DNA from 2 places in the Labrenzia sp. THAF35 genome. Region 1 is predicted to be linked to the other one. Evidence: riboswitches for the same ligand, from Rfam matches in the RefSeq annotation. Region 1 holds a riboswitch; the other holds the start of a gene.
What was found. Region 1 has a riboswitch for cobalamin ahead of FIU93_RS17165 (hypothetical protein). Riboswitches for the same ligand answer to the same signal wherever they lie in the genome.

Region 1 (3,705 bases):
ACCTTGATGCCGAACGGCTCCAGCGTTTCAGGCGTCACTTCACCACCCACCTTCATGCCGTAGTTCCAGCCGGCGAAGAAGAAATCGGCGTCGGCCCCGATCAGCACTTCCTTGCTCGGATATTTCGACGCGAGTTCGGGAAGTTCGGCAACGCCCTCACGCATTTCCGCGTCCAGCGTCTTCCAGCCTGAAATGCCGGTATATCCAACCATGCGGTCGCGCAGGCCAAGTACCAGCATCATCTCGGTCAGGTTGACGTCATTCGAAACGGCTGCTTTGGGCGGCGTGTCGAAGGTCACCGTGCGGTTGCAGCTTTCCACCGTCGTTTGCGCAATTGCCGGTACAGACAGAAAGGTGAGCGCGAGGCCCAGGGCAATTTTTTTCATATTAAGTCTCCAGAAATTCAAAGATGGAAGGTCAGGTAGCGCTCGCGGCTGGCAGACAGTTGCTCCAGACGGACCTGTACCGAATAGGCTTGCTCAATGTTGCCGGGGGTCAGCACCGTCTCCGGCATTCCCTGGGCAACCAGTCGGCCCTCATGCAACAGCAAGACCTTGTCGCAGACACGGCTTGCCAGGTTGAGGTCGTGCAGGCTGGTGACAATGGTAATGTCCAGATCGGCAATCAGCTCGACGATCTCGAGCTGATGACGGATGTCCAGATGGTTCGTCGGCTCATCCAGCACCAGAAGCCTTGGTTCTTGCGCCAGCGCCCGGGCCACCATCACCCGTTGCCTTTCCCCCCCGGACAATGTGCCGAAGGCTCTTTTTGCATAGGACAGCAGATCCATTTTCCCGAGACAGTCATCGACGATCTCGGCGTCCCGCTTGCCTGCGCCGGCAATACCGGTTGCATGGGGACGCCGACCGAGTGTGACGATCTCGCGCACGGACAAGGCAAAGTCGGTCGGCTGCTCCTGAAGCACGGCGGCGATCGTTTTGGCGGCCTCCCTGGCACTGATGTGCCAGAGATCCGTGCCATCCAGAAGGATTTCGCCCGTTTTCGGTTTCAGGAAGCGATAGAGCAGCCGCAACAGGGTGGATTTGCCGGCACCATTGGCGCCGGCAATTCCAAGAACCTCACCGGCAGGCAGACCGAAGCTGAGCGGATGCAGAATGGTTTTGCCCTGCCCCGTCTTCCAGCTGACCTCCCGGACAAACAGATCGATCCCCGTCATGAGAACGCCGTCCCGTCAGCTTCCGAAACGATCATCGCTGCCGGAAGCCGGCCTTGCGATGCGCTCCAGCGCTTGCCGTGGCTTTCCTCGGTCACCTCGCATCCATTTTCAATCTGGCGATACCGATTGGCGTAGTCGACCAGGTCGTCGATGTCCGTATCGTCCTCAATGTCCCCAAAGAGGTAGATCGCCTTGTCGGTGGCCTTGAATGCCAGCGTGCAAGGTCTCGAACAGCTCTCCATGTCGGCTGTTCCACTGATTTCGAATTCGTCTCCAACGACAGGCACTGCCTGTGCCATTGCACTCTTCAGCTTGCAGATCAGCCCATATCCGGGATGGCAAGTCTGCCCATTGTGACGACAGGTCGTGCAGACAAATATCTTGTGCGGATCATTGCTCATGACGCGCCTCCACGGCTTCTGCCAGTGAACCGACAGGAGGCTGCGGAAAAGCAAAGGCATTGCTTTCCTCGTTGCACAGGGCACGGCCGGATCGGGTACGTTTGGCACAATCATCATGTAATGTTATTACATTACCCATGTTCTTGCTGACAACAGATTTTTGAAGCCCATCGGGAACCATCGCGCGTGCTGCGCGCGTCGCCAGCGGATCAGCCTCGGTCAGGAGGTTGGCAAGTCTTGAGAATTCAGCAGAAAATTTCCGGTTCATATCGCCCTCCGCGATTTCGCGGGGCAGTCAGGAACCGAATGTGCAACTTTGCCGGCAGGTGCCGATTGGCCATGTCACTCACTCCTCCGGGGCACCCCGCCCGGGTTAAGGTTTAAGGTGAAATGGCAGGTCTCCTGACTTGCGGGTCATTGCTTGCCTGATCCTTCCCGGGGTCTCCCCAGTGGCGCTTTCAGGTTTGCTCACCGCTCACAGTTGCGGGGGCAGTCACGGATTTGCAGCCTTTCGGGCTCGTCGCACCGTGTTCCCTTTTAATCCCGGTCCGGAGTTCGGAGTCGGGAACCATCTCTTCCTAAGTGCGCGAACGCCTGAAAAATGTCAAAGACTTTTGCGGGTCGCCGCTCTTGTCCGAAAGCACGACAGGATGGCCAGGAGGCGGAAACACCCTGCCGCCTCGGCAGTATTGACCCTTGCCTTCAAGGCTCAAAAATCTTACCTCCGATCCATGAAACAGGATGCCCTTCCCCCGCGCGCCGCAGCGCGCCCCCTCACCCTTGAGACCCACGGCATTACCCGCCAGGACGATTTCGCCTGGCTGAGGGCGGACAACTGGCAGGAGGTCATGAAAGACCCGTCCGTGCTGGATGCCGACATCCGCAGCTATCTGGAAGCGGAGAATGCCTATCACGAAGCGCAGATGGCGCCGACGAAGGCTCTGCAGGAGAAGCTTTTTGCGGAAATGCGCGGCCGCATCAAGGAAGACGACAGCTCGGTTCCTGCTCCCGACGGCCCCTTCGCTTACGGCCTCAAGTATGAAACCGGCGGCCAGCAACCGGTTTTCTTTCGCACCCCGCGTGACGGCGGCGCGGAAACGGTTCTTCTCCATGGCGACAAGGAAGCCGAAGGAACGACATATTTCCGGATCGGCGGCGTCAGCCAGTCGACGGATCACAAGCTCATCGCCTGGGCCTATGACGACAAGGGCTCGGAATATTATTCACTGAAGCTGCGCGACGCCCAGTCTGCCAAGGATTTCGACTACGCCATCGAGGATACGGGCGGCGGCGGCGTCTTCTCGGAAGACAGCCGCTATGTCTTCTACGTTCGCCTCGACGCCAACCACCGGCCCTCGAAACTCTTCCGTCACGAAGTCGGTTCCGATCCGGCGAGCGACGTTCTCGTCTACGAGGAAAAGGATGCCGGCTTCTTCATGGGCGTCGGCAAGACCCAGTCGGGCGACACGATCGTCATCGACATTCATGATCACGAGACCTCCGAAGTCTGGATGATCCCGGCCACCGACCCGACCGCCGAACCGGTGCTTGTCGCAGAGCGCGAGACCGGTATCGAGTATTCCATCGACGATCACGGCGACACACTCTACATCCTGACCAACGCAGGCGGCGCCGAGGACTTCAAGATCGTCACTGCGCCTAAAGGCAATCCCGGCCGCGAAAACTGGTCCGATCTTGTGCCTCACAAGGCAGGATGCCTGATCCTGTCGCATTGCGTCTACAAGTCCTTCATGACGCGGCTGGAGCGCGAAGACGGATTGCCGCGCATCGTGATCCGCCGGCTTGCAGACAACATCGAGCACTCCATCGCCTTCGACGAGGAAGCCTATTCGCTCGGCCTTGGCGGCGGCTACGAGTTCGACACGAGCACGATCCGCTTCACCTATTCCTCGATGACAACGCCATCGCAGACCTTCGACTACAATGTCGAGACCCGCGAGCGTGTTCTGCGCAAGGAACAGGAAGTGCCTTCCGGCCATGATGCGGACGATTATGTCACCCGCCGGTTGATGGCTCCCGCAGCCGACAGCGAAACCGTGCCGGTGTCTGTGCTCTACCGCAAGGACACCAGGCTCGACGGCTCCGCACCTCTGCTGCTTTACGGCT
Region 2 (3,705 bases), 190 kb from region 1:
TTCTCGATCAGATCCTGCCGATCAAGAAAGAAGGCGTCAAATTTGCAATCGACGACTTCGGCACCGGCTATTCCTCGCTGCACAGTCTCGCAAGCATGCCGTTCGACACGCTGAAGATCGACCGGTCCTTCATCATGGACATTGCCAATTGCGAGGATCGCCGGACCATCGTTGAGCTGATCCTGATGCTGGCGAGGCAGCTCAATCTCAACACAGTTTCCGAAGGGGTCGAGACCCAGTTGCAGATGGATTACATCAATCTGTGGGGTGGGACTCTCGGCCAGGGCTACTTGTGGAGCCCGGCAGTGCCGTTCGGCGAGTTCTCGCGAATGGTCATGAAGCGGGAAGAAGAGGCGAATGCGGCCGAGCCCTGGAGGCAGGCAGCCTCCTGAACTCCGATGAGGGATGTCCTGATGGCTGTATGTGCCTAGTCGTGTACGTCGACCAGACCTTCAAACAGAGCGCTCTTTGATCCGTCGGACAGGCATTCCACGGTCAGCGCCTCCGTGAAGGCCTGCTGGTCAGAGGCTTCGACGGGGCTTTCTGCGAGTAGCGTCAGGATCTCGTTGCCGAGACGCAACAGCTCCGGACGGACATCCTTGATCAGGTCGGGTACGTTCTGCGGACGAGCTTCGCCGCTCTCCCAGCGTTCGATCCAGCAGGTTTGAATGTCCTTGGCCGCATCGATCTGCGCCTGGAAAAACAAGGTGACATTGTCAGCCGACAGGCCGTTTTCGACTGCCTTTTCGCGGGCAGCATCCAGCACCACCTTTTCCCTCGGCAGATCCTCGACAGGTTTGTCGTTATCCGCTTTCCAGGCTGCAACCGACTGCATGAACGACAGACGTTCGTTGATGGCGCCGAACAGCTTGTCAGGTGCCGCCCAGCCAGGAGTGACGGTGGCAGCAAGGAGGGATACCGCAAGAGCGGTCAGGGGAATCGATTTCAACATGGCCGAAGACTTTCACAGGTCACCGCCTGCGGCAAGTCTTTGGTTGTGGTCTACTTCTTTTCAACCGAGCGGCTGATCTCGGTGATCACGCCGAATGCGACGGCGGCCATGATCTTCAATAGTCCGCTGTCGAGCGCCTGTTCGCGTGTCAGATTGCCAAGGAAAAAACCCGGTCTTGGTTCAGTGACTGCACCAAGAGTAACGCCGGCCAGAAGTGCCAGCTGAATGCAGCCAAGGAAAAAGACGACACCAGCGATAAGCGTTCCCAATTTGGTAAAGGGCATTGCAAACTCTCATGATGTGCTTTGTATGCGAGTGAGGTTATCTTTCGTTAGGGTTTCTGCAAGTAAAAATCACAATTACCCTAAATACAGAAAAGTTTAATAAACAATGGTTTTGATTTTCATCTTTGATTTGGGTGCTTCAAATGTCATGTTTTTCAGGTGGCTGACGCAATTCCCTGAAGAAGTATTTTGAGATCTGAAGCTTGTTGGTAGTGCTAATTCGGCTGATTTCGGTGGTGGTCTTCAGACGGCAAAATTTCGGTGCAATGTCGCATTCAGACCGAATATGGCGAAAATTCGCTTGCAGAATATCGCCAATCCTTGCAAATCTAGACGATGCGATGGTTTCGCCCGAACAAGCGTAAGGGCGGATGAAATGGGAACACGGTGAGGCGTACCCAACAGGGACCAATACCGTGGCTGCCCCCGCAACTGTATGCGACGAGCAAAGCCCTTCAAGCCACTGGAGCGATCCGGGAAGGCGGGCAGCGCAGAGACTCGCGAGCCAGGAAACCTGCCATCCAGCGGTCCCATCGGGGCCGGTTCACACCATCTGCTCGCGCACGGAGGGTGCGCAAAGGAGAAATGACATGCATATCGAACCGGGCATCGTCGACGGTGCCAAAATCGTACTCAGCTACGGTACCGCGGCTGCTTCCTTCGGCCTTCTGGGCAAAATGGCTCTCGACACGATCCGCAAAAGCGGCGTTCTCAGCCTTGCCGTCCGCTCCGTCATCACGACGGTTGCCGTGTTCTGCTTCTTCGAAATCCTGCCGCATTACCCAGTTGGTGTTTCCGAAGTTCACTTTATCCTGGGCTCCACCCTGTTCCTGATGTTCGGCGCAGGTCCGGCAGCAATCGGCCTTGCTGCAGGCCTTCTGCTTCAGGGGACGCTGGTTGCTCCTTTCGACCTGCCGCAGTACGGCATCAACGTCACCACGCTGCTTGTGCCGCTGTGGGCTGTCAGCATGCTGGCAAACCGCATCATTCCGGAAAAGACAGCCTATGTTGACGTTTCCTACGTTCAGGCACTGGCTCTTTCCACCACGTTCCAGGCCGGTATCGTTGGCTGGGTTGCTTTCTGGGCATTCTACGGCCAGGGCTTCGGTGCCGAGAACATGGCTTCCGTCGGTTCCTTCGGCTTTGCCTACATGCTGGTGATCCTGGGCGAGCCGCTGGCCGACCTGGCTGTTCTGGCCGCTGCCAAGACATTGGCGCCGCTGACCCGGAACCTTGCTTTCGAAAATCGGCTGCACAACGCGGCTTAAGTCTTCGGGCTTTTACCGAAATCAAGTCACGAAGGGCGGCCCTGGGGCCGCCCTTTTTGTTTGTCGTTCCCACGCCTTGACAACGAACAATCAGAGCTTCGTTGCCTCGGTGGAGCGGATCTTCTTCCAGTTGGCTTCCGCCTTGGTGATCGTGCCGGACTGGTCTTTCTGGAACTCGCGGAAGATGGCCTCGTTCAGGAACAGGTAAAGCTTGCCGTCCACAACGGCCGCGAACTGCGGATCGCCGTCGAACTTCTTGCCGACTGAAACACCGAAGGTGCAGAAGCCGCCGTTTTGCGGCAGGTACTGATCCGGATGCGCGGTGAAGGCATCCATGGCTTCCTGGGATGCGAAGTAATAGGCAACACCGTCGTGGACGGCCGTATATTGCGCGGTTCCGTCAATGCGGTTGCCCAGGCTGACAAAGGCCACGGGATCGACACCATGAAGACCGAGCGGGCTGCCGGCGGCCGTCAGGCCACTGGAGGTGTTGTATTCGTCCGCGGCCATTGCCGGGGCAGAGAGAGCGGCAAGAGACAGCAGCGTTGCGGCAATGGCGGATTTCATTAAGGACATGTTCTACTCCTGAAAGGGTATGAAGGTTGAAGGCCGGATTTGCTCCGGTGCCTCTACCTTGCGTCCGAAGCTCAGGCGTCTCCATGTTCGCAAGTTCCCGAGGATTTGCAGATCGTCCGGATTGCAGTTCAAAAAAAGACACCGGCGTGAGGGCCGGTGTCATTGTGCGTGGACGGGGGCTGTCAAGCGGCCTGCGCAACCGTTTCCTGCGGTTTGGCAAGGCTGACCACTGTCAGGACGGCAATGGCGTTGACCAGGTAATAGGCGAAGTCGAGGCCGGTAAAGCCAAGTGCGAAGGGAGCTGCCAGGAACACGATGCCGACGGCAAAATCGACCGCCAGATGAACCGAATAGGGCAGAATGCGGATGATGCCGGTCTGGTGATCCGTCAGGATCGTCAGGGCCAGGGCCGCAAAGCCTGTCAGGAAGGATAGCCAGAAGGCGATCGGGTTGGATTGGCCGAGATCAAGGAATACGGGCAGGGCAATAAGGCCGATCGCGACGGGATAATCGAGATAGGCGTGCATGGTCTTGGTGACGAAGCGAACAGACATCTTTCAAGTGCTCCAGGTTGGTTTCCTGCGGGCGGATTGCCCACGAGCCCAAAGATGTTGGTCGACTTCAG

Region 2: it holds a riboswitch for cobalamin, as region 1 does, so the genes downstream of both, FIU93_RS16290 (energy-coupling factor ABC transporter permease) here and FIU93_RS17165 (hypothetical protein) in region 1, are expected to answer to the same signal.

What each region holds. Positions count from the first base shown of each region.
Region 1 covers NZ_CP045380.1:3,750,437-3,754,141, reverse strand. The annotation lists gene FIU93_RS17180 (ABC transporter substrate-binding protein) at 1-386, opposite strand, end outside; gene FIU93_RS17175 (ABC transporter ATP-binding protein) at 404-1,177, opposite strand; gene FIU93_RS17170 (DUF1636 family protein) at 1,174-1,578, opposite strand; gene FIU93_RS17165 (hypothetical protein) at 1,568-1,846, opposite strand; cobalamin riboswitch at 1,953-2,166, opposite strand; gene FIU93_RS17160 (S9 family peptidase) at 2,310-3,705, shown strand, end outside.
Region 2 covers NZ_CP045380.1:3,563,736-3,567,440, forward strand. The annotation lists gene FIU93_RS16275 (EAL domain-containing protein) at 1-392, shown strand, start outside; gene aroQ (gamma subclass chorismate mutase AroQ) at 428-952, opposite strand; gene FIU93_RS16285 (hypothetical protein) at 1,003-1,236, opposite strand; cobalamin riboswitch at 1,562-1,773, shown strand; gene FIU93_RS16290 (energy-coupling factor ABC transporter permease) at 1,827-2,504, shown strand; gene FIU93_RS16295 (YHS domain-containing (seleno)protein) at 2,595-3,080, opposite strand; gene FIU93_RS16300 (hypothetical protein) at 3,263-3,634, opposite strand.